3 regions of the Sinorhizobium sp. BG8 genome follow, and region 1 is predicted to be linked to each of the others. Evidence: predicted binding sites of a transcription regulator. Region 1 holds the regulator's gene; each other region holds the start of a gene.
What was found. The regulator LexA, encoded in region 1, represses DNA repair genes until DNA is damaged. The targets are predictions, from matches to a motif close to TGTTCNNNNTGTGTTCNG.

Region 1 (10,247 bases):
TCGGTGGTCCCGTCGGGCATGTGGCCGCCGCAGCCGGAGGCGATGGCGAAGGTCAGATCCTCCTTCAGGTGACGGACGTCAACTCCCAGGCCGTGCCTGACGCGCTTTCGAATGCCGAACAGCAGATCGAGGCTGTTGCCCGTGCCAGCGGCGACGACATCCTGGATCAGATAGTCAACGCGCTCCAGGCCTCCTACGGCGTTTCGATCAATCGGACGCTTGCCGAGCAGGTGATCAGCCAGTAGCCAGACAACGAGGAAGCCAAAGCGCACATGTCCGACCTGAAACCCTATATCGCCAAGGTCGCCGGCCGCACGCCGCTCAACCGCGATGAAGCGCGCGAAGCCTTCGAGATCATCATGTCGGGTGCGGCGACCCCATCGCAGATCGGCGGCTTCCTCATGGCGCTGCGTGTGCGCGGCGAGACCGTGGACGAGATCTACGGGGCTGTCGGCTCGATGCGGGCGCGCATGCTGCCCGTCAACGTGCCTTCGGACGCCATCGACATCGTTGGTACGGGGGCGATGGCACCGGCACCTACAATATCTCGACGCTTGCCTCGCTCATCGTCGCCGGCGCCGGGGTACCCGTCGCCAAGCACGGCAACCGGGCTCTCAGTTCCAAGGCCGGCACGGCGGATGCCCTGTCCTGCCTCGGGGTCAAGCTCGATATCGGCCCGGAGCAGATCTCCCGCTGCATTCAGGAGGCTGGTCTCGGCTTCATGTTCGCAAGCCAGCATCATCCCGCCATGAAGCACGTAGGCCCGTCCCGCGTGGAACTCGGCACCCGGACCATATTCAACCTGCTCGGGCCGCTCTCCAACCCCGGTGGGGTCGGCATGCAGCTGCTCGGTGTCTACTCCCCGGAATGGCTGCGGCCACTCGCAGAAGTCCTTCGCGATCTTGGATCCAAGCGCGTTTGGGTCGTGCACGGCTCCGGGCTGGACGAGATCACCACCACGGGCACGACGCAGGTCGTTGCGCTCGAGGATGGTCAGATCAGCAGTTTCGAACTGTCGCCGGCCGACTTCGGACTTGAACAGGTCGAGCTCGAAGCCATCCGCGGGGGCGATGGTGCCCATAATGCCCAGGCGCTGCGTGCGGTGCTCGACGGGGCTGACATGCCCTATCGCGACGTTTCTCTGGCCAATGCGGCCGCCGCGCTTCTGATCGCCGGCAAGGCGGGAAGCCTCGCGGAAGGCATGGAACTTGCGCGCGGCTCGTTGGCAAGCGGCAGTGCGCGGGCAGCACTCGACCGGCTGATTGCCGTTTCCAACGCGGCAGATTGAAGGTAGGCTTTCCCGATGACCGACATCCTGAAGAAGATCGAAATCTACAAGCGTGATGAGATCGCCGCCGCCAAGGCTCGGGTCCCCGTCGCAGAGCTCCGCGCCATGGCAAGGGATAGCGAGGCCCCGCGCGGATTTCACGCCAGCTTGCGGCAGAAGCAGGCCGAGGGCGCGTTCGGCCTGATCGCCGAGATCAAGAAGGCAAGCCCGTCCAAGGGACTGATCCGCCCGGACTTCGACCCGCCGGCGCTCGCCAAGGCATATGAGGAGGGCGGCGCCGCCTGTCTTTCTGTGCTGACGGATGCTCCGAGCTTCCAGGGTGCGCCGGAATTCCTCACGGCAGCCCGCGCGGCCTGTGCGCTGCCGGCCCTGCGCAAGGACTTCATGTTCGACAGCTACCAGGTTCTCGAGGCGCGTGCCTGGGGAGCCGATTGTATCCTCCTCATCATGGCGTCGCTCTCCGACGACGATGCGCGCATGCTCGAGGACGCCGCATTCTCGCTCGGAATGGACGTTCTGGTCGAGGTACACGACGAAGCCGAGATGGAACGCGGATTGCGCCTCCGTTCGAAGCTTATCGGCATCAACAACCGCAACCTGCGCACCTTCGAAGTCGATCTCGCCGTTTCCGAGCGCCTGTCTAAGATGGTGCCCGAGGACAAGCTGCTGGTCGGAGAGAGTGGCATCTTCACCCACGCCGACTGCCAGCGTCTCCGGCTATCGGGGATCTCGACGTTCCTCGTCGGAGAGAGCCTCATGCGCAAGGAGGACGTGGCAGCGGCCACGCGGGAGCTCCTTACAGGTTCTGCTTCCCTGTTGGCGGCGGAGTAACGAATGTCCGGTCTCACTCACATCGATGCCGCCGGGACGGCGAACATGGTCGACGTGGGGGACAAGACCGAGACGGTCAGGGTGGCTGTCGCGGAAGGCTATGTCCGCATGGCGCCGGAGACGCTTTCCCTCATCCGTTCCGGCAATGCCAAAAAAGGCGATGTGATCGGCACGGCACGGCTGGCTGGAATCATGGCCGCCAAGCGCACGTCCGATCTCATTCCGCTCTGCCACCCGCTCATGCTGACGAAGGTTGCCGTCGACATCTCGGAAGACCCTGCCCTCCCCGGGCTCAGGGTTGAGGCCATGGCAAAGTTGAGCGGCCGGACAGGCGTCGAGATGGAAGCGCTCACTGCAGTCAGCGTCGCCTGCCTCACCATCTACGACATGGCCAAGGCCGCGGACCGCGAAATGGAAATCGGCGGCGTCCGGCTCGTCGAGAAATCCGGGGGACGTTCCGGCGACTATCGCCGCGACGAGACAGCACGCACATGAACCTTCTACCCGTCGCCGAGGCCCTGGACCGTTTGCTGGCGGCTGCCGTGCCTTCAGAGCGGACGGAAATCGTGCCCCTCCACGACGGCGCAGGCCGCGTGCTTGCGCAAGACGTTCGAGCCCGCCTGACCCAGCCGCCCTTCGATAATTCAGCAATGGACGGCTATGCGCTTCGCCACTCCGATATCGAGAAGCCCGGATCGGTACTGGCCGTCGTCGGAACGTCCGCTGCAGGGCACGCTTTCGGAGGCACGGTAGAACCCGGTCAGGCGGTACGGATTTTCACCGGCGCACCTCTTCCAGCGGGTGCGGATACCGTCCTTCTGCAGGAGGACGCGGAGAGACTGGACGAGCTTAGGGTGCGAACGACCTTCGTGCCAGCAAAGGGTCGTCACATCCGGCCACGCGGCCAGGACTTTACCGAGGGCGAAGTCGTCCTGCACAGCGGTGACCTCCTCGACGCCGGTCGCCTCACGGTCGCTGCTGCGATGAATTATCCGGAGCTCACGGTCTATGCCCGACCGCGGATCGCCCTCATCGCCACCGGCGACGAACTCGTGGCACCGGGAACACCGCCCGGCCCCAGCCAGATCGTCGCGTCCAACGGTTTCGGCGTCGCGGCTCTTGGACGGGAGGCTGGCGCGGAGATCGTTGATTTCGGCATCGTAAAGGACGATCCCGTCGCACTGCGGGCGGTCATTGAGGCCGCCGCCGCCACAGCCCCGACGTGATCGTGACCCTCGGAGGTGCGTCCGTCGGCGACCATGACCTCGTCCAGGGCGTGATGCGAGAAGCGGGTATGCAGCTCGATTTCTGGCGTATCGCAATGCGCCCGGGAAAACCCTTGATGGTCGGCAAATTGGGTAAGGCACAGGTGTTCGGCCTGCCCGGAAATCCGGTTTCGAGCCTCGTTTGCGGTTTGTTGTTCCTGGAACCCCTCGTGCACCGGCTCGCTCGAACCCCGGCCAGGAATCGTTTGCGCACGCTGGTGACCGCGACCGCTCTAGCCGAGAACGATCGCCGCCAGGACTATTTGCGCGCACGCATCATCCGCTTGCAGGATGGCTCGCTCGCGGCGAGTGCGTTCGGCCAGCAGGACTCCTCCATGATGAAGGTTTTTGCCGGATCGGACTGCCTGATCGTCCGCCCGCCGCATGCCCCGGCACTGGAAGCCGGCGCGCAATGCGATGTCCTCATGCTGCGGGAGCCAGCCTGAGATTCTCGCTGCTTCGTCGAGAATAATCTCGCATTCTGCGCCGTACCTTCACGAAATCTTATCCACTTGCGGAACACATATGGAACATATAGTGTCTGTTCTGGATTTGTTTCACTAATGATTCTGGGGTGCAGGATATGCTGACGCGCAAGCAACAGGAACTTCTCTTGTTCATCCACGAGCGGATGAAGGAGTCGGGAATCCCGCCATCCTTTGATGAAATGAAGGATGCGCTCGACCTGGCATCCAAGTCCGGCATCCACCGGCTCATCACGGCGCTGGAGGAAAGAGGCTTCATCCGCCGCCTCCCGAACAGGGCGCGCGCCCTCGAGGTCATAAAGCTGCCGGACTCCTATTCATCGAGCCTTCAGCCGAAGCGCGGTTTCTCGCCGAGCGTGATCGAGGGAAGCAGAGGCAAGACACAGCCGCCTCCAGCACAGAAAGCGGCGGCAGGCGACGACTTCTCCTCGTCGGTCTCCATCCCCGTCATGGGCCGGATCGCTGCCGGTGTGCCGATTTCCGCTATCCAGAACAACACCCACGACATTACCATTCCGGCCGAAATGATCGGCAGCGGCGAGCACTATGCCCTTGAGGTCAAGGGCGACTCGATGATCGAGGCCGGCATTCTCGATGGTGACACCGTCATTATCCGGAATGCCAGCAACGCCAATCCGGGTGAAATCGTAGTAGCCCTCGTGGACGACGAGGAAGCGACGCTAAAGCGGTTCCGTCGCAAGGGTGCGTCCATCGCTCTCGAGGCGGCAAACCCCGCATACGAAACAAGGATCTTCGGCCCTGACCGCGTGAAGATCCAGGGAAAGCTTGTGGGGCTCATCCGCCGCTATCATTGAGGCACGCGTCCGCCTGACGCCTACTCCGCCTTGAACTGATTGCTGCGCCAATCATATGTACGGTGCATGGCCCATGGCCTGTCCAATGACGTGATCGACGTCTCGATGCGGGCGTTCGCGGGAAATGACCCGTGCCCGCCCAGAGCATAGATTTCGAGCGCTCCTGTCCGCCTCAACGTCTGTGCCGTTACGATGGTGGCACTGCAAGCCGCGGATTTCAGGAATTGCGGCGCGATCACCAGATCTGCCGTTCCGCAGGCCGCTGCAAGGTAGGCCGGATCCTCGATTGCCACGATGCGCCATCCGGAAGGCGACCGTACGGCACACCATTGTTTCGGGCGGCATAGGAACCGCGAGGGTTCGGCTTGCGCGCCAAACGCCTCCTTCATCGCCGCGCGGACGGCTGGGCCGTCCTCCATTTTATGGTCGCGACCGGACAGCGTTTGACGCCGGGTTGCTGTCTCGCCGAATGTACTGGCACGCGCTGCGGCCATGTGGGGGGGGCTGTAGGGACCGAGACGCAGAGCTCGCCGCCACTGATCATAGACGAAGGCTGGCGGTTTCTGCCTGTTGATCGACACGCCTGTTGCAGAGACCACGCCAACGAGTTTTGCATCCTCGGAAACGAGTACCTCCGGCAGCCTCGTTTCCGGGAGGAGTGCCAGGATGCCAGCCGCGATGAGCGGAAGGCCGATAAGCCGCAGTCTCGTATGCAGGATGCAGAGCAAGCCGCCGCCCGCTGCGATCAGGTAGACGCTTTCCTGCGGTAGGCGGCCAGTGACGATTTCCCCTCCCCACCCCGCGACCCAGTGCGACATGTCGATCATCCACCCTATCCCCTTGCCCATCACATAGAGGGCAGGTTGGTCGATCCCGAACGGCATGAGCAGCATTGCGATCATGCCTGCGGGCATGACGACTAGGCTGATGACGGGCATGGCGACGAGATTTCCGGCAAGCCCGAATGCCGGAATGCGATGGAAATGCGCCATGGAGTAGATAAGGGTGGCGAGGCTTCCAACCAGTGACGACAGAACCAGTCCGCTGATGAAGGCCGTGACCGGTCGCAGGATCCGGGTAGTCCTGAGCGAGGCCGTCGCGCGTTTTACCGGGCGATCACGCCAGATAGCATAGGCGGCCACCAGTCCGAGCGTAGCCGCGTAGGACATCTGGAAGCCCGGTCCCGTCACCGCCGACGGCGTGACGGCGAGGATGACCAGCGCCGAAAGGGCGATGTTGCGCAGGCTGATCGCAACACGGTCGAAGAACACGGCTATGAGCATGATCGAGATCATGATCCAGGACCGCACTGCCGAAACGGCGCCGCCGGAGATCAGGATGTAGAGCGTCACCATCCCGAGCGCACCGGCTGCTGCGAACTTTCTGATGGGATAGCGCTCGGCAAGCCCCGGAAAGATCACAAGCACCGACCGGGCGCCGACCAGGAAGGTACCGGCCGCGAGCACCATGTTGAGGCCGGAGATTGCGAGCACATGCGCAAGTCCCGCCTGCCTCAGTGCTTCGACGGTCTCGTCGCTGATCGCGCGCTGTTCGGCGGTGACGAGAGCCGCAGCGATCGCACCGGAATCCCCCGGAATCGCGTCCCGAATTCTATCCGAGATCCCGTTTCTCCATCCCTCCACTTTCTGCCAGAAGGCCTCGCGCAGACCAACCGCTTCGACATCCTCCATGCGCGTCTGAATGAGCTCGGGTTTTCCGTAGAAGAAACCGACGGCACCCGTGCCGGCCATGTAGGCATCGAAGGAAAAGTCATTGAGACCAGGGAGGGCTGGTCCCGAGGGAGGGCTCAGTCTCGCTCGCCCCGTGATGATGTCCCCCAAATCAAAAGGGGCGCTCTTTCCTCGGGAGATAATGTTGATGGTCATCGGAGGACGCCTGAGCGCAGGGTCATGCGTGCTGGTGAGCCTCAGGGTGTATCGGACACGACCGCCCGCGTCCGCCTCCCTCGCCAGAACGCGCCCCTCGACAGTCGTCGTCACCGGGCAGTCCAACAGGATCGTCGACATTCTCTCGCTTTCCCAGGCCGCGAAGAGCATGCCAAGCGGCATCAGGAAAGCGGCGGCGGCGACAGGCATTCTCCAGTCCGGCGCGTATCGCATGCGGAAGGCCGGCCACGCGAATACGGCGCAGGAAAGGGCGACAAAGACGAGTGGCGGATCATGGGGAAGCAAGAACCACAAACCGGACCCCGTCCCCAACAGCACGGGAACAAAGAGGAAGAAATGCCCGTGGTCACCCTCGGTGGCGATTGCCTCGCGCGCCTGTCCGCCTAGACCGTTGGCGCGGTGAATGGCGTTCCTGAGCCTTTGCCCGACGCCGTGGCGGATGTCCGCCCCTTGCCTCGGAAACGATTTCTGCACTTCAACCTTGGGATGCGGCAGCCGAGGAACCTGACCCTCGATGTCAGCCTGCAGCGCATCATGCGTGTCCTCGCTTATCCGCATTCGAAGGCGAACTCCGCAAACCGCGGAGGATCATGCAGTCAATTGCGCGTCATTGCAATCTACGGTCGATAAAACGGCCTGTCAGAGGACAGAAGATATGCCCCCTCCCTAATTTTAGTTTCACGCCCAGAAGTTGCTTGCAACTGCAGCGGAAGAGTAGATATTGCGTTGCCGGGACGCCGTATTGCAACGCACCATTCTCCCTTCGTCATGCTTGGCAGGGGGGCGCAAATGGGATAGCAACACCGCAGTCTACAGGTCTGGCACAAAACTGTGCCACGTGGCAGAAACGGAGGTCGTGATGACAGGAAAAAGCGCGGATGTATCGATAAGTGGCAAGTCCATCGAGTTGCCGGTACGATCCGGGTCGATTGGTCCGGACGTTATCGATATCGGAACGCTCTACAAGCAGACCGGTTCGTTCACTTATGATCCGGGCTTTACGTCCACGGCCTCATGTGAATCCAAGATCACCTACATCGACGGCGACGAAGGTGTCCTGCTTCACCGCGGTTACCCGATCGAGCAGCTCGCCGAGCACGGCGACTTCCTTGAAGTCTGCTACCTGCTTCTCTACGGCGAACTGCCGACCAAGGCACAGAAGGACGACTTCGACTATCGCGTAACGCATCACACGATGGTGCACGAGCAGATGAGCCGCTTCTTCACCGGCTTCCGTCGCGATGCGCATCCGATGGCCGTCATGTGCGGCTGTGTCGGCGCCCTCTCGGCCTTCTATCACGACTCCACGGACATCACGGATCCGCACCAGCGCATGGTCGCGAGCCTGCGCATGATCGCCAAGATGCCGACGCTCGCCGCGATGGCCTACAAGTACCATATCGGCCAGCCCTTCGTTTACCCGAAGAACGACCTCGACTACGCGTCGAACTTCCTGCGCATGTGCTTTGCTGTTCCGTGCGAAGAGTATGTCGTGAACCCGGTTCTGGCACGCGCCATGGACCGCATCTTCATCCTGCATGCCGACCACGAGCAGAACGCATCGACCTCGACTGTCCGCCTCGCCGGCTCCTCGGGCGCCAATCCGTTCGCCTGCATCGCCGCCGGCATCGCCTGCCTGTGGGGTCCGGCCCATGGTGGCGCGAACGAGGCTGCGTTGAACATGCTCGCGGAAATCGGCTCGGTCGACCGTATTCAGGAATTCGTCGCAAGGGCCAAGGACAAGAACGACCCCTTCCGCCTGATGGGCTTCGGACATCGCGTCTACAAGAACTACGACCCGCGCGCCAAGATCATGCAGAAGACCACGCATGAGGTTCTGGCCGAACTCGGTCACAAGGACGATCCGCTTCTCGAAGTGGCGATGGAACTGGAGCGCATCGCGCTGACCGACAGCTACTTCATCGAGAAGAAGCTTTATCCGAACATCGACTTCTACTCCGGCATCACGCTGAAGGCCCTGGGCTTCCCCACGACCATGTTCACCGTGCTCTTCGCTCTTGCGCGCACCGTCGGCTGGATCGCGCAGTGGAACGAGATGATCGAGGATCCGGAACAGCGCATCGGCCGTCCGCGCCAGCTCTATGTTGGTGCACCGAAGCGCGACTACGTACCGGTTTCGAAGCGTCAATCCTGAGGCAGGCCCTCAAAAGACAAAGCCCGGTCAGAAATGACCGGGCTTTTTTTTTGTCAGCAGTTCGAGGACGATCGCCGCGGCGTGTTCTCCAGGCGGCATTTCCGTCTGCATCCGTCGATGGACAAGCGCGTAGCCTTCCATGACCGCGCGACGCTGAAGTGTGTCGCAGGAGAACCTCTCGATCGCACGCGCAAGGGCCGCGGGACGAATTGCCTCGTTCAGATATTCCGGCACGATGACGTAATCAGCAATCAGGTTGGGCAGCGCCGCAGTCCAGGTCTTAATGCGTTTCGCCATCAGCTTGACCAACCAGTCGACCTTGTAACAGGAGATGGCTGGAACACCTGCGAGTGCTAGCTCGAGAATAACCGTTCCCGAGGCGGCGAGCGCGACGTCTGCCTCCGAGAAGGCCTTCCACTTGTCGGCCACTGTCGCCGTGATGACCGGCTTGATCGCCCAATCCGCCGTGAGTTCCCTGACCAACGCTTCCTGTGTCGATACCGTCGGCAGGAGAAATCGCATGCCGGGATTTCGCGTGGCGAGCATCTGGACGGTTTCCGCAAAGAGCGGCATCAACCGGACGATCTCGGTCGATCTTGATCCGGGCAAGAGGAGGCAGGTCGTTTGCGCCGGATCTTGCAGCACTTCCTTGGCAAGCTGCTGCCTCCGGATTGCCTGAACCCTGTCATCTGCAGAAAGCCTGTGCCCTACATAGGTGGTCGGCGGACCGCCCAGCCTCGCCATGACTTCCGGCTCGAACGGCAGCACCGCCAAGACGTGGTCCACATAGGGCACCATCTGGCGCGCGCGTTCTTCCTTCCAGGCCCAGACGCTGGGACACACGTAGTTCACGATCGGAAGATCGGGTAGTTTCCTGCGCACCTTCCGGGCAACGCGGTGCGTGAAATCGGGACTGTCGATGATGATGAGAACGTCCGGTTTTTCCGCGACGATCGCATCGGCTGTCTGTCGAATGCGCCGGACAAGGCTTGGCAGCCGGGCGAGCACTTGCGTAAGTCCCATGATCGACAGTTCGGAATAGTCGAAAAGAGACTGGAGGCCCTGCCTGTGAAGGGACTCGCCGCCGACGCCGACCAGCGACACCCCATTGGGCAATCTCCGCCGGAGCGCTTCGACCAGATCACCGCCCAGAAGATCCCCCGAAACCTCTCCGGCGATGACTGCGATCTTGAGCGGCGTTCCTGTCACGTGGCGGGTGTCCTCTGGCGCGGAAGGATCCCGGTCACGAAGAGCCCCCTCGAATTTGCCTCGTCCGCAAGTCTTTCGCTCTCGAGGACGAGCGAACGCCCGGCTTCGACTGCAATCCCGGCAAGGCCGGCATCGGCAGCGCGGCGCAATGTCTCTATGCCGATTGACGGCAGGTCGGCACGCACATCCTGATTGGGTTTGCAGAGCTTGACCAGGACGCCCTTGCGTCGCGCGGAGATGCGACCCTGCCGCCTAAGCTCGCTGACCCTTTCAAGCATGGCATCGGTGCCTT
Region 2 (10,247 bases), 1.8 Mb from region 1:
GGATCCTTGACGAGCATCCAGACGAGCATGAAGAGCGTCTGGAAGGTCGTAACGCAGGCGAGCGTGACGGCTGCCTGCATGATCGGGTTCGGGCCGTCGAGCGAAAGCGCCGCCGAGCGGTACGCGACGGCGGATATCCCAAAGACAGCGCCCGAGGCGATGCCGATCAGCGCCGTGCGTCCGGCAAGGGCAGCAAAGAGGTTTCGCCAGGAAAGCGGCACCCGCGCGACGGAGATCATCATTACGCCGAACACGCCGACGATGATCGCCGCCACCGCGCCGGGCGTCAGGCGCTCGCCGAGCAGGATGAGCCCGAAGATCGCCGCCTGCACCGGCTCGGTTTTCGAATAGGCGGTGCCGACGGCAAAATTGCGCAGCGAGAACAGGTAGACGAGCAGGATGGTCGCGAAGATCTGCGCCAGTCCGCCCACCACCGACCAGAATACAAAGCCCGGGTTCAGCACGGGAAATGCGTAGCCGGCGAAGTGATGCAGGCCCATGACGTAGGCAATCGCAAGTGGAAAGCCGAAGCCGAACCGCACAAAGCTCGCCCCGGTCGTTCCGAGCGAGGTGCGAAGATGCTTCTGCAGAGCGGATCTGAGGTTCTGCAGGAAGGCGGCGGCGATGGTGATGGCAATCCAGGGTTCCATACCGTGCCGCGTAGCACGCGGCGCCCTCGACCGCCAAGATCGGCCTGCGGCAGATAGGCGTTTTCTTTCGTTGCCAAGCCTGCCATAAGACGCCCATGACAGACCTTCCGGAAAAAGCCGATTTCGCTCACGTGCGCGACTGGGTATTCGACCTCGACAACACCCTTTATCCGCACCATGTCGATCTCTTCTCGCAAATCGACCGCAACATGACCGCCTACGTGTCCCAGTTGCTGGGGCTTGAACGCGAAGACGCGCGCGCGCTGCAGAAGCGCTACTACAACGATCACGGCACCACGCTGAAGGGCCTGATGATCCATCACGGCATCGACCCGTCCGACTTTCTCGAAAGGGCGCATGCGATCGACTACAACGTTCTGTCTCCCGACATCGAGCTGGGAGAGGCGATTAAGGCGCTGCCGGGCCGCAAGTTCATCTTCACCAACGGCAGCGTGCGACATGCCGAGATGGCCGCGCGGGCACTTGGCATTCTCGACCATTTCGACGACATCTTCGACATCGTTGCCGCGGACTATGTGCCGAAGCCAGCAGGCGATACCTACGACAAATTCATGGCGCTGCATCGCGTGGACACCACCCATGCCGCCATGTTCGAGGACCTGCCGCGCAACCTGCTCGTGCCGAAGACGCTCGGCATGAAGACCGTCCTGCTCCTGCCGAAAGAACAGAACCAAACCTTCATCGAGGCTTGGGAAACGCTCTCGGACGAGGACAAGCACGTCGACTACACCACGTCCGATCTGACGGGGTTCCTCCGGCACTTGCTGTAAGCCAGCGCCGGAGAGGCACGTCCGGCCCAGCGTGGGCCGGAAGCGTTCCTCGATGCTTGCCGAAGCTACTTGGCGGCGCCGTTTTCCGCGCCGTTTTCGGCATCCAGGTGCTCGTAGAACTTCACGATCACGTCCCAGGCTTCCTCTGCCGTTTCGACGAACTGCAGCAGCTCGATATCATTGGGAGCGATTGTCCCGAATGCCGCGAGCGCCTCGAAGTCGATGATCTTGCGCCAGAAGGCCTCGCCGAACAGGATCAGGGGCACGAGGGCCATGCGGCCGGTCTGCATCAGCGTGACGGCCTCGAAGAGCTCGTCGAGCGTTCCGAACCCGCCAGGAAAGACCGCCACGGCTTTCGCACGCAGCAGGAAGTGCATCTTGCGGATGGCGAAGTAGTGGAAATTGAAGCTCAGTTCGGGTGTGACGTACTCGTTCGGCGCCTGCTCGTGCGGCAATACGATGTTGAGCCCGATCGACGGGGCTCCGGCTTCCGCCGCGCCGCGATTTCCTGCCTCCATCACCCCGGGGCCACCGCCGGTTACGACGACATACTCCTTGAACCCATGTTCCGCCGAGCGGGCAGAGCAGAGCTTCGCGAACTTGCGGGCCTCTTCATAATAGATCGAGGCCGCTTCGAGGTTCTGCCGCTGCACCTCGTTGCGCGCCGCCCAGGCATGCATGCCGGGTGCAGGAATACGCGCGCCGCCGAACATCACCACCGTGGACTTGATGCCACGTTCTGCGAGCCGCATCTCGACCTTCATCAGCTCGAGCTGGAGGCGAACGGGGCGAAGCTCCTCGCTGCAAAGGAAATCGTCGTCTGCATAGGCGAGGCGATAGGCCGGCGACATCGATTGCGGGGTTTGGGGGATGGCGGATGCCCGGTTTCGGTCGGCGGCACTGTCTGCCAGCGGGTCCCATACGCCATCTTTGCGGCGAAGGTTCTTCTTCTTCAATCTTGCCATTTCGAATTCCTGTTTCACCCTCCGGGCCTTTCGATCCCGGATGGTCGAGTTCTTCCGCACTAGACTTCTGACAGAACAGCATCTGTCGGAAAAGGGGCTTCATCTTTGCCGGCTCATGCTCTAGAGCAGAAGCTCCCACGGAAGATCATGTCCGTTCCAGCGCCTGAACCGTTAGAATAATCGCCGAAGTTTAAGGAATTCCGATGAACAGCTCCGATCTGGCATCCCTATCCGCCGCCATCGAACGTGCATTCGAGAACCGTGAGACCGTAACGACCGCGACGCGCGGCGAAGTTCGCGATGCAGTCGAGGCGGCGCTGAACCTGCTCGACACCGGCAAGGTGCGCGTGGCCGAGCGCGGAAGCGATGGCGTCTGGACCGTCAATCAGTGGCTGAAGAAGGCGGTTCTGCTCTCCTTCCGCCTGAACGCCATGGAAATCATCAAGGGCGGCCCTGGCGATTCCGTCTGGTGGGACAAGGTCCCTTCGAAGTTCGACGGCTGGAGCGTAAACGAGTTCGAGAAGGCCGGGTTCCGGGCGGTGCCGAACTGCGTGGTGCGGCGTTCCGCCTACATTGCGCCGAACGCGATCCTCATGCCCTCCTTCGTCAACCTCGGCGCCTATGTCGGTGAAGGCACGATGGTCGACACCTGGGCGACCGTCGGTTCGTGCGCGCAGATCGGCAAGCACGTTCACCTGTCCGGCGGCGTCGGCATCGGCGGCGTTCTTGAGCCGATGCAGGCGGGCCCGACCATCATTGAGGACAACTGCTTCATCGGAGCCCGCTCGGAAGTGGTCGAGGGCTGCATCGTGCGCGAGGGCTCGGTCCTTGGCATGGGCGTCTTCATCGGCAAGTCGACCAAGATCGTCGATCGCGCAACCGGCGAAATCACCTATGGCGAAGTCCCTCCCTATTCTGTCGTGGTCGCGGGCTCTCTGCCTTCGACAAACGTGATGGGCAACGGCCAGCCCGCTCCGAACCTCTACTGCGCCGTCATCGTCAAGCGCGTGGACGAAAAGACCCGCTCGAAGACCGGTATCAACGAGCTGCTTCGGGACTGAGTGTCGATGCCAGCGGCGGCGGAGCAGATTCCCAGTCTGACATGGCTGTTCTTCGGCTGGTCGGGCCGGCTGGCACGCGTGCCCTACGCGCTCGCCTGGGCGTTCTGGGTAGTGATCCTCTCCGCCGTTTTGACCCGGATGATCTTCACGCAGCACCAGGATCCGTCCTTCACGATCTGGACGGTGCTGTTCCTCCTGGTCGGTCTCGTGGCCTCCGTCTCGTCCGTCATGCTGACGATCAAGCGGCTGCACGACATGAATGTGCCGGCGCCGCTGGTTCTATGCCTGTTCGTACCCGCCATCTCATTCTTCGCACTGATCGCCTTCGTGTTCTGGCCGGGCACCGCCGGCCCGAACAGCCATGGAATCGCCACCAATCGGCCGAAGAACTGACGGGCGTCCCGGCGCTCCGTGACATGGCCCGATTGATCGGCTAAACCTTCGCCGTCCGACGCATTTTCCGGCTCCAGGGCCGCTCCATACGAATGATACATTCATGACCGTGACCGATCCGATCGCCAATCTTGCTGCCCTCATCAAGTGCGCGTCCGTGACGCCTGCCGAAGGCGGAGCGCTGACGGCGCTTCAGTCGATGCTCGTGCCTCTCGGTTTCGACGTCCACCGGGTGACCGCGAGCGACGTAGATACGCCTGACATCGAGAATCTCTACGCCCGCCTTGGCACGGAAGGTCCGCACCTCATGTTCGCCGGCCACACGGACGTGGTTCCCGTCGGCGATGAAGCGGCATGGACGCACGGTCCCTTCTCCGCAGATATCGCCGGAGGCGAGATGTACGGCCGGGGCGCCGTCGATATGAAGGGCGGCATCGCCTGCTTTGCGGCCGCTGTCGCGCGTCACATCAAAAAGCACGGCAATCCCCCGGGTCGATCTCCTTCCTCATCACCGGCGACGAGGAGGGGCCAGCGATCAACGGAACGATAAAGCTCCTGCAGTGGGCCGCCGAGAAGGGTGAACGCTGGGACGCCTGCATCGTCGGGGAGCCGACCAATCCGGACGCGCTCGGCGACATGATCAAGATCGGTCGTCGCGGCTCCGTATCGGGAACGGTTACCGTTCACGGCGTTCAGGGCCATGTGGCCTATCCGCATCTGGCTGACAACCCGATCCGGTCCATCCTGGAACTGACCGATGCCCTGATGGATCCGCCGTTCGACAAGGGAACCGCCGACTTCCAGCCGTCCAACCTCGAGGTCACCACGATCGACACGGGGAACCGCGCTGTCAATGTCATCCCCGCCAAGGCAACGGCCAGCTTCAACATCCGCTTCAACGACACCTGGACGGCGGAGACGGTCAAGGCGGAGATCCTGCGGCGTCTGGACGAGGCAGCCCGGCGCGACCGGCTGCGGCCCGGTCGGTCGCCGGTGCGCTACGACATCGCCTGGGCGGAAAGGCCCAGCCACGTCTTCCTGACACGCGACAACCTTCTGATCGCTTCGCTCTCCTCCGCGATTGCAGCAGTTACCGGCAAGGAACCAAAGCTTTCGACAACGGGCGGCACCTCGGATGCACGCTTCATCAAGGACTACTGTCCTGTCGTCGAGTTCGGTCTGGTCGGCAAGACGATGCACATGATCGACGAACGTGTCGCCGTCGCCGACCTCGAGACGCTGACGACGATCTACGAGACGTTCCTCGAGCGCTGGTTCGGCGATGCCCGGTCTTGACGAGGTCATTCATTACCTGAACGGCATCTGGCTGCTCCTGCGGCAAAAGCAGGAGGGGTTCGGCTGGCTGGATCTGACGGTGCGCGGCCTGTTCCGCTCGTTCTGGGCGTTCGTCTGGTGCCTGCCGGCGTTCGCCGTGATCTGGGCCTCGTGGCGGCTCTACTACCTCGCCAACATGCCGGAAGGCACGCCGGCCGGATTGTTCTTCATCCTGAAACTCTTAGCCGTCGACGTGACTGGGTGGGTGCTGCCGCTCGTGCTCGTGACATTGCTCGCGCGTCCTCTCGGCTATGCACGGCACCTTGGCGTGGTGATCACCGCCAGCAACTGGGTCTCGGTTCCGCTCTCGTATGCTGCGGCACTACCCTTCGCGCTCTCCCTGGTTCTGCCCGCATCGGCTCCCTTCGCTGGCCTTCTTCTCTACGTCATATTCGGAGCGAGCATCATCATTCAGTACCGGCTTTTGCTGATGTGCGTCGGCAAGCAAGTGCTGCTGGCCTCGACCCTCACCGCGCTCTTCGTGTTGCCGCCGCTTCTCGCAGGCCAGGGCCTTCAAAAGTTCTTCGGCACCCTGCCGATCTGAGAAAGCCGGACCTTCGCGTCAGGGGTAATCGACCTGCATGAAGTAGAGGCCGTCCGGAGGGGCCACAGGACCGCATGCCTTGCGGTCGCGGGCTTCCAGCGCGCGGCGAACGTCGTCCACGCTCCACTTGCCCTCTCCGGCAAGCTTAAGCGTTCCGGCGAAGGAGCGTATCTGGTTGTGAAGGAAGCTCTGTGCGGTGGCTCGAATCTCGATGCAATCGCCCGACCGGGTAACATCGAGGCGGTCGATCGTCCGTACGGGACTATTGGCCTGGCACTGGGCGGCCCGGAACGTGGTGAAGTCGTGCCTGCCGACCAGAACTTGAGCGGCCGCATGCATCGCTTCGTGATCGAGCGCTCGTGTCACGAACCAGGCGCGGTTAGCCTCGAGGGCAAGCGGCGCCGGGCGGGAGATGATGCGGTAAAGATAGTGCCGGCGGAGCGCCGAGAACCGCGCGTCGAAGTCGTCGGCCACCTTGGCTGCTGCGAGGATCGCGACCCTTTCCCCGGCCTGGCCGAGGTGCGCGTTCAACGCGTTGCGCAAGGTATGGTCCGTCCAGTCGCGAGTGAGATCGGCATGAGCCACCTGCCCCATGGCATGGACGCCGGAATCAGTGCGGCCCGCTCCGCGAATGGAAACCGTCTCGCCCGTCAGCGACAGGATCGCGTTTTCAATCGCACCTTGCACGGAGGGACCGTTATCCTGCCGCTGCCAACCGACATAGGGCGTGCCATCATACTCTATGAGGAGGCGATAGCGCGGCATCAGGAGAGGACCACGCCGACGGGAACGGATGTGCCGCGCAGAAAATCGTTCGCTGACAGTGCCTTGCCGCCAGCCTTCTGGAGGCGGGTGAGCCTGACCGCGCCATCGAGGCAGGCGACGACGAGGTCGTCCGAAAGAACCTCGCCAGGTGCACCGGCACCGGCCGCCAGTTCGCTGGCAAGCACCTTGACCCGTTCTGTCCGGCCGGAAACGCCCATTTCGGTCCAGGCACCGGGGAAGGGCGAAAGCCCGCGGATGTGGTCATGCACCTGCCGCGCGGGCCGGGCGAAGTCTATCCTGGTCTCCATCTTGTCGATCTTGGCGGCGTAGAGGACGCCTTCCTCGGCCTGCGGCGTCAGGGAAAGCGAGCCCGCCTCCAGCTTAGCCATCGCGTCGACCATGAGTCTGGCGCCCGCGACCATCAGAGCGTCGTGCAGATCGCTGGCAGTCATGTTCTCGGTGATCGGAATGCGGCTCGTGAGCGCGAAGGGACCGGTGTCCAGCCCCTTGTCCATATTCATCACCATGATGCCGGTTTCGCTGTCCCCCGCCATGATCGCCCGCTGGATCGGAGCTGCGCCGCGCCAGCGCGGCAACAGGGAGGCATGGCCGTTGTAGCAGCCGAGCCGGGTGCCGCCCAGGATCGCTTCCGGAAGCAGAAGGCCATAGGCCACGACAACCGCCACGTCGGCATCGAGCGACCGGAAGGCCTCGCGGTCCTCCTCCTGCTTGAAGTTCAGCGGCGTGCGCACCTCGATGCCCAGTTTTTCGGCTGCCAGATGCACGGGCGACTTCTGCAGTTCCAGGCCGCGGCGTCCGCCACGGCGCGGCGGCTGCGAATAGACGGCGATGATCTCATGCCCCGCGTCCGCCAGCGCCGTCAGCGTCGGTACGGAAAAGTCGGGCGTGCCCATGAAAATTATACGAAGCGCCATCGTGCGGGTCTCTTGTCTCGATCAGCCCTCTTCAAAAGGGTTTGCGCGCTCCAAATCAAGCCCCTCGACGTCATTCTCGTCGCGATGCGCATGGCTCGCCCGTCGTCAGGGCCGATTGCGATTACACCGTGCCCCAATCAGAATGGGCAGCTAGATCGCTTTTGTACCCCTGGCCTTTGCTGACTTGGTGAACTTCCGGATCACCATGTCGCGCTTCAGCTTGGATATATGATCGATGAACAATACGCCGTTGAGGTGGTCTATCTCATGCTGGAGGCAGGTGGCGAGAAGACCGTCGGCCTCGACGATATGCTCCTTTCCCTCCCGGTCGAGATGGCGGACGGTAATAGCGGCCGGCCGCTCAACCTCTGCATAGTAGTCCGGGATGGACAGGCAGCCTTCCTCGTAGACGGACCGCTCGCTGGAAGACGCCACGATTTCCGGGTTGATGAACACCCGCGGCTGCTTCTCCTCGCCTTCCTTGGAGACATCCAGCACGAGCATACGACGAGGCACGCCGATCTGGATCGCCGCCAGGCCTATCCCGGGAGCATCGTACATCGTCTCCAGCATGTCTTCTGTCAGCCGACGGATGTCGTCGGTAATGGCCTCCACGGGATTGGAGACCTGACGAAGTATGGGATCGGGAAGAATTATCAGCGGTTTGATGGTCATGCGTCTCCTTAGCGTGTTGCGTGGCAGCTTTCAATTCTCTTGCGCGTCGCTGTAGACGGTCGCAGTTTGTTCACGTTATGATCTTACACTCTCGCGAAACGGTGCTATGGTCCGCGCATGGATTTCCAATCTTCCCTTCATCATGTGGTGATTCGTGCCTCGGAGACCGTGTCCCGAAATCCCGCATTAGCGCTCGCTTCACTCGGTTTCCTTGTGCTTGTCGCGCTCACGATCGGGCTCGCCCGGCGCTCGAACAGGCGGGATGCGGAGGCTGCTTCCTCCGCGCAGATCCAGCTTGGCGAGCTCCTGAAGGCGCAGACCGAGCTGCAGGGCCGCGTGGCCGCCATGGCCGAAGTGTTCGGCGCGCGCCAGGCGGAAACGAACCAGGCGATCAACCAGCGGCTTGACGGGCTCACCCAACGCCTCGGGCAGTCGATCAGCGAGCAGACACGGGCGACCCACGACAATCTGAGGAAGCTGCAGGAGCGGCTTGCCGTGATCGACTCCGCCCAGACGAACATTCAGTCGCTGGCAAAGGATGTCGTAGGCCTTCAGGCCATCCTCTCCAACAAGCAGACACGCGGTGCCTTCGGGCAAGCGCGCATGGAGACCATCGTCGCAGACGGACTGCCTCAGGGGGCCTATGGGTTCCAACAGCAGCTTTCTACCGGCGTACGTCCAGATTGCACGATCCGCATGCCGAACGGACAGCCGCCGCTGGTGATCGACGCGAAATTTCCGCTGGAGGCATGGAATGCCATTGCCGCCGCCGGATCGCCAGAGGCGGCGAAAGCCGCGGCAACACAGTTCCGAAGGGACATGGAGGTCCATATCCGCGACATTGCGGAGAAGTACCTCATCGCCGGCGAGACACAGGACACCGCCTTCCTGTTCGTGCCGTCAGAGTCGATTTTCGCGGCAATTCACGAATCCTTCGAAATGGTCGTCCAGCGCGCCCACCGAGCCCGCATCGTGATCGTCTCCCCGTCGCTGCTCCTGCTTTCGATCCAGGTTCTTCAGGCGCTTTTCCGCGACCAGCGCATGCGCGAGCAGGCCCATGTGATACAGGCCGAGGTCGTGCGACTGATGGACGACCTTACCCGTCTCGACGACCGGGTGCGCAAGCTGCACGGTCATTTCACCGCGGCGCAGAAAGACGTCGACCAGATCCTGACCTCGACAGAGAAGCTCGCGCGCCGCGGATCGCGCATCGGTGAAATGGAGTTCGAGCAGCCTGCGGCGGCACCGCCGTCTTCGGAGCCGGGTGGCCGGAGTGTCGAAAGTCGCACGGGCCAGCTTAAACTGAGAGTGGTTGACGAAGACTGATGGCCTCGGGCAGTGTCCCAGCAAACCAAAGGGACGGACACACCAAGATGATCACTGTTTTCGGATCCATCAACATGGACCTCATCGCCACGACCGAGCGCCTGCCGAAGCCCGGGGAAACGGTTGCCGGCGGCAGCTTCAGCACCGCGGCCGGTGGCAAGGGGGCAAACCAGGCGCTCGCTGCACGACGCGCCGGCGCCCAGGTACGCATGGCGGGCGCTGTGGGGAGCGACGGCTTTGCCGGCGATGCGCTGGCCCTGCTGGAGGGTGCCGGTACCGATCTCTCTCTCGTGAAGACCTCGCCGGAGCCGACCGGTACCGCGCACATTCTCGTCGGGGGCGACGGGGAGAACGTCATCGTGGTGGTGCCCGGTGCCAATGGCACCGTCAGTGCCGACGATGCCCGCGAGGCGATCGCATCCATGAACGGCGGCGATTTCCTGATGCTGCAACTGGAGGTGCCGGCAGCGGCCGTGGAGGCGGCGCTGACGGAGGCCCGCACAAAGGGCGTGACGTCCGTGATCAACCTTGCTCCGCTGACGCCCGACGCGCGAAGACTGGGCGCCATGGCCGATATTCTCGTGGCCAATGAGACGGAGTTCGAGTTGTTCGCCGGACGCGAGGACCTGTCGGCCAGCGAGCGCGAGAAGGCAATGAGCGAGTTGCACGCAAAGAGCGGCCAGACACTGATCGTCACGCTGGGTGCGGAAGGTGTCGTTGCGATCAGCGGCGGGCAGCTCCATCGTGCCAAGGGGCTGGTCATCGAGCCGGTCGACACGGTCTCGGCTGGCGATACGTTCTGCGGCT
Region 3 (10,247 bases), 1.9 Mb from region 1:
AGCGGCAGTGCCGGTGCGAAGCGGGACATTTCCGCAAACTTGTTGAAGAACCCGTCTTCGGGCCCGAACACGATCGATGGGCGCAGGACGATCGCGTCGGGGAGCGTTGCGAACACCGCTTTCTCGGCGCGGCCCTTGGTGCGTGCGTACACCGAAGGGGAGTTTTCATCGGCGCCGATCGCCGAGACATGGACCAGTTTGGCGCCAGCGGCACGGGAGGCTTCCGCCACGGCGCGCGCGCCGAAGTCCTGGACCGCATCGAACGTGTTGCGTCCGCTCTCGAAGAGGATGCCGACGCAGTTGATAACGTATTGGGCGCCTTCGACCGCGCGGTCGACGGAATTGCGGTAGCGCAGGTTTGCCTGGACGAAGGAGATCTGGCCGACCCCTCCCATCGGCTGCAGGTAGCCGGCGAGATCAGGACGGCGAACTGCGACCCGGATGCGGTACCCGCGCCGAGCGAGTGCCCGCACGACATGACGGCCGACGAAACCCGAACCGCCGAAGACAGTGACGAGCGGTGGAAGGTTGGACAAAGTCATGCGACGGCTCCTGAAAGTCTGATGGTTGCGTGGGTGCTTCATAGCCCAAACCGCACCACAGGTGAAGGCTTCTCGCACGCCCGCCGAACAACGTCTACGCGTTCACGAGAACGCTGGTTCAGACGCCTTCCACGACGACCATCTCGGCATCCGCAACCTCCTGACGGATGGCCGCTGCGATCTGGTATTCGGGTGAATTGTAACAGTCTACCGCCGCCTGGAATGTCGGGAACTCGATGACCACGTTGCGCGCCCGAACAGGGCCCTCCAGGCGCTCGAACGTCCCTCCACGGGCCAGAAACTTTGCTCCGAACTTTTCGAACGCGGGCGTGGCTGCCGTGACGTAATCCTTGTAGCGCTCCGTGTCGCGCACGTCGACGCGTGCTATCCAGTATCCTTTGGCCATGGTGATTCCTCCCTGACGTCAGATTTTGCTGGTGATCGTCTCGTCCATCTCTGCGAGAATTGCGCGCGCGGCACGAAGGGGGTCGGCGGACTCGACGATCGGGCGCGCCACGACGAGGTGCGTCGAGCCGGCGCGAAGCGCTTCGGAAGGCGTCATGACGCGCTTCTGGTCGCCTTTTTCCGCACCCGCAGGGCGAATGCCGGGTGTCACGATCGCAAGGTGGGGACCGACGATCTCGCGGACGGCACTCGCTTCCTCGGCGGAACAGACGATGCCGCCCATCCCGGCGGCGCGCGCCTGTTCGGCCCGGCGCAGCACCAGCGTATGCGGATCGTATTCGTAGCCGGCATCGATGACGTCCTGCTCGTCCATCGACGTCAGCACCGTCACGCCGAGCAGGCAAAGCCCCGAGCCCTGCGCCGCCTTGACTGCGGCGACCATTGCCTTCGGATAGGCGTGCAGCGTCAGCATGGACATGCCCATCTTGGCGATGTTCTCCACGCCCTTCGCAATCGTGTTGTCGATGTCGAGGAGCTTCATGTCGAGAAACACCTTCTTGCCGTCCTGGGCAAGATCGCGGGCGAACTCGAGGCCGCCCGCGAATGCGAGCTGGTAGCCGATCTTGTAGAAGAGAATGTCATCACCCAGGGCGGTCACCCTGGCTTCAGCCTCCGCGACCGTCGGCACGTCGAGGCCGACGATCAGGCGATCCCGTGCGGTCATGCCAGTATCCTCTGCAGAATTCAATTGCCGTCCAGTCGCACGTGACACCGCGCTTCGCAAGCCGGGAAGTCAATATTCCCGGCTGATTGCCGTTCTGCGGCAGTAACCCAGGCTTGCTCAGTGCGGCCTGCGGTAGAGCCACAGCTGCGCCGGCGGAATGTTGCGCACGACGAAATCGAGGTGGCTGATCTGGTAGCGATCCGGCATGGCGACCACGGGAGACAGTGGCCCGTAGGAGATCTGCACGATGGGGCGCCCGGCGGGAATGCGGTCGAGAAGATCTTCGATCAGGCTGACCCGCTTGTGCTGGGGAAGTTCAGCAGCGGAACTGCGGAAATCACGCAATCGAACTGTTGGCCGGCTTTCGCTCCGAGGGTCTTCGAAAGATCGAAGGCATCGCCGTTAATGAAATTGACGCCGGGGAAACGGGTGAGAAGGTGCTGATAGAATTCGGTGGAATATTCGACGGAGAAGAGCTTTTCGGGAGAAAGGCCCGTCTCCAGGATCGCCTTGGTTATCACGCCGGTCCCCGGGCCGAGCTCCAGGACGGGCAAGTTCGAGCGCGGCTCGATGATGCTCGCCATCCTGCGGGCCGTGATGGAGGAGGTGGGCAACAGCGCGCCGACTGCCTTGGTATTGCTCATCCACCCTTTGAAGAAACGGATCTCCTCGTCGAATTTCTTCCCGATCCGTTCCTTGACCTTAACTCGAAAATTCATGTCATTCCCCAATCCGACTCGAAGCGCTCGATTTATTAATTGTTCCCGTCTGCGGCAAAAACAAGTCATTCTGCGCCACGGATGCGATTCACGAACAGCTGAAATGCGGCATCGGGCGATCCTCGCCGGTAAATGCGCGCGGTCGTTGTGCGCGTCGTCGCTGCACGTCCGCGCACACGGGTTCCCGTGGTGGGCGTGCGCAAACACCCCCACCTCCACGGCCGGGTCATCTTACCTGATTTCGAAAATTGCGAGCGGGTCGAAAACGACGTTCGTCAGACGCGCATCGGCATCAGCACGTAGAGCGCGTCGTCTCCCGCCAGATCTCGTACGAGCGTCGGCGAGCCGGGATCGGCCAGCATGAAGACCGCCTCGGAGCCGGAAAGCTGGGCAGTGATGTCGAGAAGGTACTTCGCATTGAAGCCGATTTCGAGCGGATCACTCTCGTAGCCTACGGGCAGTTCCTCAGTCGCGCTGCCGGAGTCGGGATTGTTGACGGTGAGCGTCATCTGGCCTTCCGCAAGGGCTAGTTTCACGGCGCGGCCGCGCTCGGATGAGATCGTGGAGACGCGGTCGACCGCCTGGGCGAAGGACTGGCAATCGATCTTCAGTTCCTTGTCGTTGTTCGCCGGGATGACGCGCTGGTAGTCCGGGAAGGTACCGTCGATCAGCTTCGACGTCATGACGATCGAACCGATGGTGAACCGGATCTTCGCGTCGGAAACTTCGACGGTCACCATCACGTCCGGGTTGTCGACAAGCTTCTGCAATTCGCCAACGGTCTTGCGCGGTATGATGATGCCGGGCATGCCTTCCGAGCCGGATGGCGCCTCGACGTCAGCACGCGCGAGACGGTGCCCGTCAGTCGCGACGGCGCGCAGCTTGAGCTGCCCGTCGCTTTCGATCGTGTGGATGAAGATGCCATTCAGATAGTACCGGGTCTCTTCGGTGGAGATGGCGAACTGCGTCCTGTCGATCAGCATCTTCAGGTCGGTCGCCTTGAGGCGGAAGGTGTGGGTGAAGCTTCCGGCGGTCAGATCCGGGAAGTCGGATTGCGGCAGGCACTGCAGTGAGAACTTGGACCGGCCGGAGGCGACAGTCATCGTCGAGCCGTCCGGGTTGGTCGCCAGCAGCACCTCGGCCCCGTCCGGGAGCTTGCGCACGATGTCGTAGAGAAGGTGGGCCGGCACTGTCGTCGCACCCGACTGTTCCACCTGGGCAGGCGTCGCTTCGGTTATTTCGAGATCGAGGTCGGTCGCCTTCATTTCCAGGCTTGCGCCGTCCGAACGCAGCAGGACGTTCGACAGGATCGGGATCGTGTTGCGCCGTTCCACCACGCGGTGAACATGGTTCAGCGACTTCAGAAGGTTGGACCGCTCGAGAGTAATGCGCATGGAATATACCGCTTTCGACCGCTGCCTGCCGGAAATCTTCGGACACGGCATATGCTCTGGGTTTCCGGCCGCAGCCGGAAAGATGTGGATGGGCAAAATGGCAGAAATTACTGTTGCATTGCAAGAGCCATGAACCTTTGCCGCTCATGAAAGTCCAGAATGGTGAAATGGCCGGGGCTTGCAGCGGTGCGACGCCTCCACCATAACGAAAAGCGTATCGCCCGAGCCAGGGCGAACGGAAGGAATTTCGATTGTCTGACCTCGAAACGAACGGTGACGGCGCTCTCGCAAGAGAGCGTACATTTCGCATCCATGATACGCCGGTGCGGGCGCGTCCACTCGAACCCGCGCTCTATCTGGTGGCGACGCCCATCGGCAACCTCGGCGACATCACGCTGCGGGCGCTCGAGACCCTTGCCGCTGCCGATGTGCTGGCTTGCGAGGATACCCGCGTTACTCGCGTTCTGCTCGACCGCTATGGGATCGTGAACCGGCCGTATTCCTACCACGAGCACAATGCCAACGAAGCAGGGCCCCGCCTGCTGGCGGCGCTTTCCGCCGGCAAGTCGGTCGCGCTCGTGTCCGACGCCGGTACGCCGCTCGTGTCCGATCCGGGATATCGGCTGGGCCAGTTGGCGCTCGAGAGCGGATATAAGGTCGTCCCGGTGCCGGGGGCATCCGCGCCTCTCGCTGCCCTGGTCGGATCGGGCCTGCCGAACGATGCCTTCCTGTTTGCCGGTTTCCTTCCGACGAAGGACAAGGCGCGCCGCGACCGACTGGCGGAGCTAACAGACATTCCGGCCACCCTCATCTTCTTCGAATCGCCGCATCGCATTGGCGCAACGCTCGCCGCAGCAGCCGACGTCCTCGGAGCCGGGCGCCCTGCCTGCGTGTGCCGCGAGCTCACCAAGACCTTCGAGGAGTTCCGCCGCGGGACGCTTGCCGAGCTCGCAGATCGCTATGGTGACGGGCATCCCGTGAAAGGGAGATCGTTCTCGTCGTCGCGCCGCCGGTACCCGGTGGACCGCCGGCCGAAGCGGAGGTCGATGCGCTGCTTGCCTCCCTTGTGCGGGACATGCCGGCCGGCCGGGCCGCGACGGAGGCCGCCCGCCAGACGGGTCTGTCGCGCAAGGTACTTTATCAGCGGCTGCTGGACATGAAGGGATAGGATGGGGACCGACGGACCGAGCCGCGCACGGCTGAGGGCATATCGCAGGGGCCACCTCGCGGAATATGCGGCCGCCCTCTTTCTGCTCGCAAAGGGCTATCGGATCGTCGGGCTGCGCTATCGAACGAAGATCGGTGAGATCGACATCATCGCGCGCAAGCGCGACCTGGTGGCCTGCATCGAGGTAAAGGCGCGCCAGAGCGAGGAAAGCGCCGTGTTTGCGGTATCCGGCACCGCGCAGCGTCGTATTCGCGCGGCGAGCGATCTCTGGCTGTCGCGTCAGCCGGATGCGCATCGCCTGTCATTGCGCTACGACATCGTTGCGGTCCTGCCCTGGCGCGTTCCCGTGCATTTGAAGGATGCTTTCTGACCTCAGGCCAGTCCTGTCGACACAGGATATGACGCCTCATACCCTCTTTGCCATTTTCCATTGGCAAAACCTGGAATTGCATAAAATTCTAGCTTTTGACTGAACCGGAACCTTACGCGTAACCGCTAGGCTTCTGCCCAAGGGTTACAAGGGGAAGATGCAATGGTTTGGAAACTGATGCTTGCGAGTGCTGTCGGTATGGCAGTCAAGACGATGCCGATCGCGACAGCCGCGCCGCGCCCGTTGATTGCCGCCTCGTCCGACGCGATGGAGATGGAACCGGCGCCGATCGAGCCGAGCTGGATCCTGGCCGGCGATCCCAAGGCGCGCCTCGCGCTTCATTCGCGCGCCCATGACGATGCGGCGACGACGGCCATCTGGGACTGCACCGCGGGAACATTCCGGTGGTACTTCGGATGGGACGAGACGGTGATGATCCTTGAGGGCGAGGTCCACGTGACGGCTGAGGACGGCACGGAGCGGACGCTGAAGGCGGGCGACATCGGATACTTCGCGGGCAACACCTGGGCGACGTGGCATATCGAGACCTATGTCCGCAAGATCGCCTTCTGCCGGAAGAAGTTCCCGGTGCCGGTGACCATTGCCTACCGCCTCCGGGACATGCTGCGCAGTTCGCCGCGCGGCGGGCTCGCGGCCTGAGGTTCACGAACGGGGCCTTGAACTGTCCAGGCGGACTTGTATGGTTTGCCGGCAGTTCCAGGAGGAAGCGCATGCCAATGAGACGCACCGCATTCGGTCGATTCTTTTTCCGGACGCTTCTTGCAGGCATAATGGCGGCCGCGAGCCCCGCCGCTGAGGCGTGCACGCGGTTCGTCTATGTCGGGCCGGACAACCATGTCGTGACCGCACGGTCCATGGATTGGAAGCTCGACGTCGCTACCAATCTCTGGATTTTTCCACGCGGGATGAAACGAAACGGGGCCGCGGGGCCGAACTCGATTGAGTGGACCTCCAGGTATGGGAGCGTGATTGCCACCGGCTATGACGTTTCCACCACGGATGGCATGAACGAAAAGGGCCTCGTCGCCAATGTGCTGTGGCTGGTTGAATCGGAATATCCGAAATTCGACGGGAAGAAGCCGGGTCTGACCATTGCGGCCTGGGCCCAGTATGTCCTCGACAACTTCACCAGCGTGGAGGAGGCCGTCGAGGCGCTTCGCCAGGAGCCGTTCACGATCGTGACCGACAGCGTTCCCGGCGAGGACCGTCTGACCACGCTGCATCTCTCCATATCCGACAAAACGGGCGACAGCGCGATCGTCGAGTATATTGATGGAAAGCAGGTCATTCACCACGACCGCAAGTATCAGGTGATGACCAATTCGCCGATCTTTGACAAGCAGCTCGCCCTGAACGAGTACTGGAAGCAGATTGGTGGCACCGTCATGCTTCCCGGTACCAACCGCGCCGCCGACCGCTTCGCGCGAGCTTCCTTCTACGTGAATGCCATTCCGAAGGAAGAGGACCTGAACAGGGCGCTTGCGAGTGTCTTCAGCGTGATCCGCAACGTCTCGGTTCCCTTCGGTATCACCACGCCGAATGAGCCAAACATCTCTTCCACCCGCTGGCGCACGGTCGCCGATCAGAAGCGCGGACTTTATTTCTTCGAGTCTGCGCTCACGCCGAACACATTTTGGGTCGATCTCAACAAGATCGATTTTTCGGCGGAGACGGGCAAGGTCGCCAAGCTCGACCTCGGCAAGGACCAGGATCATACCTATTCCGGCGATGCAACCGCGGAGTTCCGCCAGAGCGAGCCCTTCCACTTCCTCGGGTTGGAGTAACGGTCTCCATCCCCTATGGCAGTTTGTTGAGATGGCCGTTTCGTCTCCCGTTGCGTTTGCCCGGGCGGCGTCCTAAATGGTTCTCGATCATCCAGGGAACGGCTCATGGCAAACATCAAGAACGTCGCGGTCCAGATGGACCATGTCTCCTCGATCAGCATCGGAGGCGACTCGACCTTTGCAATGAGCCTCGAAGCACAGGCGCGGGGCTACAACCTCTTCCATTACACGCCGGACCGGCTCAGCCTCCGCGACGGCAAGGTCTATGCCACCGTCGAGCCGATGTCGCTCCGCGACGTCAAAGGTGATCACTTCACGCTCGGCGAACCCGAGCGCGTCGACCTTTCCACGATGGACGTGGTGCTCCTGCGCCAGGATCCGCCCTTCGACATGTCGTACATCACCTCGACGCATATGCTCGAACGCATTCATCCGAAGACCCTCGTCGTCAACGATCCGGCCTGGGTGCGCAATTCTCCGGAGAAGATTTTCGTCACCGAGTTTGCCGATCTGATGCCGGCCACCCTCATCACGCGCGATCCCGGCGAGATCCGGCGCTTCCGAGAGGAAATGGGCGACATCATCCTGAAGCCGCTCTACGGAAACGGCGGCGCCGGCGTGTTCCACTCGACCCGCGACGACCGGAACCTGTCGTCTCTGCTGGAGATGTTCGGGCAGATGTTTCGCGAGCCCTTCATCGCGCAGCAGTATTTGCCCGACGTACGAAAGGGCGACAAGCGCATCATCCTGGTCGACGGCGAGCCGGTCGGCGCCATCAACCGCGTTCCGGCGGAACACGATTCGCGCTCGAACATGCATGTGGGCGGGCGCGCCGAACCGACCGAACTGACAGCGCGCGAGCGGGAAATCTGTGATCGTATCGGACCGGCCCTGCGCGAGCGCGGCTTCCTCCTCGTCGGGATCGACGTCATCGGCGACTACATGACCGAGATCAACGTGACGTCTCCGACCGGCATTCGCGAGGTGCGCAAGTTCGGCGGAGCCGATATTGCCGCCCTTCTTTGGGATGCGATCGAAAGCAAGCGCTAAATAAAGCCCCTGTGGCGGTTCTCGGGATCTCGCACTCTGCTCGGGCCTTCAAGTCTTTGACGGGTGGAAAGGCCGGATGCCTGGCGTTCAGGGCTCCTTTCGTCGCCCTTCCGTTCCAACAATACAACTCGATGCAACTTCGGCGGTAGAATTTCAATATTTCGTTCGATGATTGTTCTTGTTTTATTCCGTTATCCGTGCAACATTCGGCCCTGCAACTCATGATGAGTTGTGGTGCCGCGGCATGATGGGCGGCCTGAGGGGGCACTCATGGTGGCACGAGTCAGCACGGTGGCATTTCAGGGCATAGAGGGCGTTCCTGTCGATGTGCAGGTGATGGTGGCGCCTGGCAAGGTGAACATGCATATCGTTGGCCTGCCGGACAAGGCGGTCGCCGAAAGTCGCGAACGGGTACAGGCAGCGCTTCACGCGTCCGGCCTGGCGCTTCCGGCCAAGAAAGTCACGATCAACCTCGCTCCCGCGGATCTGCCGAAGGAAGGCAGCCATTTCGACCTTCCGATCGCACTGGGTCTCATGGCCGTGCTCGGCGCGATACCCGCCGATGCGCTGGAAGGTTATGTGGTGATCGGCGAACTCAATCTCGACGGCACGATCGCGGCCATTGCGGGTGCACTTCCGGCGGCAATCGGCGCCAACGCGCTCGGCAAGGGCTTGATCTGCCCGGCCGAAAGCGGCGCCGAAGCGGCCTGGGCAGGCGCCGGGCTCGATATTCTCGCCCCGCGAAGCCTGATTGCGCTTGCCAATCATTTCCGTGGCACGCAGGTCCTTTCGCGGCCCGAGCCCGCGATGCGATCCGCGCCCGCCGGACTTCCGGATCTTGCCGACATCAAGGGCCAGGAAAGTGCCAAGCGGGCGCTTGAGGTCGCAGCAGCCGGCGGACACAATCTCCTCATGGTCGGGCCGCCCGGCTCTGGCAAATCCATGCTGGCCGCCCGCCTCCCGTCGATCCTGCCGCCTCTCTCTCCTCCTGAATTGCTCGAAGTGTCGATGATCCATTCGATCGCGGGCCAGCTCGCAGGAGGGAAGCTTTCGGACCGGCGCCCCTATCGCACGCCGCATCATTCGGCAACGATGGCGGCCCTCGTCGGCGGCGGTATGCGCGCAAAACCCGGCGAGGCCTCGCTCGCTCACCACGGTATCCTCTTTCTCGACGAGTTTCCGGAGTTCTCGCCGCAGGTGCTGGATGCGCTGCGGCAGCCGCTGGAGACCGCAGAGTGCATCATCGCCCGGGCCAACCATAGGGTCACCTATCCGGCCGCATTCCAGCTCGTCGCGGCAATGAACCCCTGCCGGTGCGGCATGGCGACGGAGCCGGGGTACAGCTGCGCGCGCGGGCCGCGCTGCATGAGCGACTATCAGGCCCGGATCTCAGGGCCCCTGATGGACCGTATCGACATTCGCGTCGACGTACCGGCTGTTTCCGCCGTCGATCTCATACGCCCGATCGCAGCGGAACCAAGTGCGGTCGTTGCCGCGCGCGTAGAGCGGGCACGGGCGCTGCAGGCAGATCGGTTCGCGACGCTCGGCACTTCAGGCGTTTCGGTCAACGCGCGGGCGTCCACGGCTCTCATCGAGCGCATTGCCGCACCTGATCCCGGCGGGCTCCAGCTCCTTCGCGATGCGGCGGAGCGGATGAAGTTTTCCGCCCGCGGCTATCACCGGGTGTTGAAAGTGGCGCGAACGCTTGCCGATCTCGAGGGCTGCGAAACGGTCGGACGTATTCATCTGGCGGAGGCAATTTCATATCGCATCGCCGGCGAGCGGCTTGCAGCCGCTGCCTGAGAGCAAAGCGGCGTTCGGTCCTGCCTGCAAAAGTGGTCAGTCGATGCGGCTCCTCCGTCCTGGATTGTCGTGCTGCGTCTGTCGCGCGGCCCCGGATCCGAACGTGGCGCGGCAGGGCGGCCATGAGCGGCGCGGCGCCAGCGGGTCCCTGCATCGGCAAACAGGCCCGCGCGTACCGCCGGTCACATGATGTCTGGGCGCGTTCCGCCGGCGCCCCATGGCTCACGCGGTGCGGCGCTCGGAAGTTGTCGATGGGCCGTCGGAAGA

Region 2: a site for LexA is predicted at 8,182-8,199, ahead of rmuC (DNA recombination protein RmuC). Genes of this name have one in related genera too.
Region 3: a site for LexA is predicted at 8,351-8,368, ahead of F3Y30_RS04975 (YifB family Mg chelatase-like AAA ATPase). Genes of this name have one in related genera too.

The regions. Positions count from the first base shown of each region.
Region 1 covers NZ_CP044011.1:2,987,561-2,997,807, forward strand. The annotation lists gene F3Y30_RS14110 (peptidylprolyl isomerase) at 1-245, shown strand, start outside; partial or broken gene trpD (anthranilate phosphoribosyltransferase) at 273-1,288, shown strand; gene trpC (indole-3-glycerol phosphate synthase TrpC) at 1,304-2,119, shown strand; gene moaC (cyclic pyranopterin monophosphate synthase MoaC) at 2,123-2,614, shown strand; partial or broken gene glp (gephyrin-like molybdotransferase Glp) at 2,611-3,830, shown strand; gene lexA (transcriptional repressor LexA) at 3,968-4,684, shown strand; gene F3Y30_RS14140 (ComEC/Rec2 family competence protein) at 4,705-7,149, opposite strand; gene gltA (citrate synthase) at 7,451-8,746, shown strand; gene lpxB (lipid-A-disaccharide synthase) at 8,774-9,955, opposite strand; gene lpxI (UDP-2,3-diacylglucosamine diphosphatase LpxI) at 9,952-10,247, opposite strand, start outside.
Region 2 covers NZ_CP044011.1:1,158,829-1,169,075, reverse strand. The annotation lists gene F3Y30_RS05395 (EamA family transporter) at 1-650, opposite strand, end outside; gene F3Y30_RS05390 (pyrimidine 5'-nucleotidase) at 746-1,441, shown strand; gene F3Y30_RS05385 (LOG family protein) at 1,507-2,406, opposite strand; gene dapD (2,3,4,5-tetrahydropyridine-2,6-dicarboxylate N-succinyltransferase) at 2,610-3,467, shown strand; gene F3Y30_RS05375 (DUF805 domain-containing protein) at 3,474-3,860, shown strand; partial or broken gene dapE (succinyl-diaminopimelate desuccinylase) at 3,964-5,156, shown strand; gene F3Y30_RS05365 (hypothetical protein) at 5,143-5,739, shown strand; gene truA (tRNA pseudouridine(38-40) synthase TruA) at 5,758-6,504, opposite strand; gene fmt (methionyl-tRNA formyltransferase) at 6,504-7,439, opposite strand; gene def (peptide deformylase) at 7,590-8,114, opposite strand; gene rmuC (DNA recombination protein RmuC) at 8,232-9,440, shown strand; gene F3Y30_RS05340 (ribokinase) at 9,488-10,247, shown strand, end outside.
Region 3 covers NZ_CP044011.1:1,068,703-1,078,949, forward strand. The annotation lists gene F3Y30_RS04925 (complex I NDUFA9 subunit family protein) at 1-542, opposite strand, end outside; gene F3Y30_RS04930 (DUF1330 domain-containing protein) at 661-948, opposite strand; gene pyrF (orotidine-5'-phosphate decarboxylase) at 967-1,671, opposite strand; partial or broken gene pmtA (phospholipid N-methyltransferase PmtA) at 1,789-2,390, opposite strand; gene dnaN (DNA polymerase III subunit beta) at 2,666-3,784, opposite strand; gene F3Y30_RS26575 (hypothetical protein) at 3,783-3,917, shown strand; partial or broken gene rsmI (16S rRNA (cytidine(1402)-2'-O)-methyltransferase) at 4,036-4,952, shown strand; gene F3Y30_RS04955 (YraN family protein) at 4,954-5,322, shown strand; gene F3Y30_RS04960 (cupin domain-containing protein) at 5,485-5,982, shown strand; gene F3Y30_RS04965 (linear amide C-N hydrolase) at 6,114-7,127, shown strand; gene gshB (glutathione synthase) at 7,233-8,177, shown strand; gene F3Y30_RS04975 (YifB family Mg chelatase-like AAA ATPase) at 8,448-9,980, shown strand.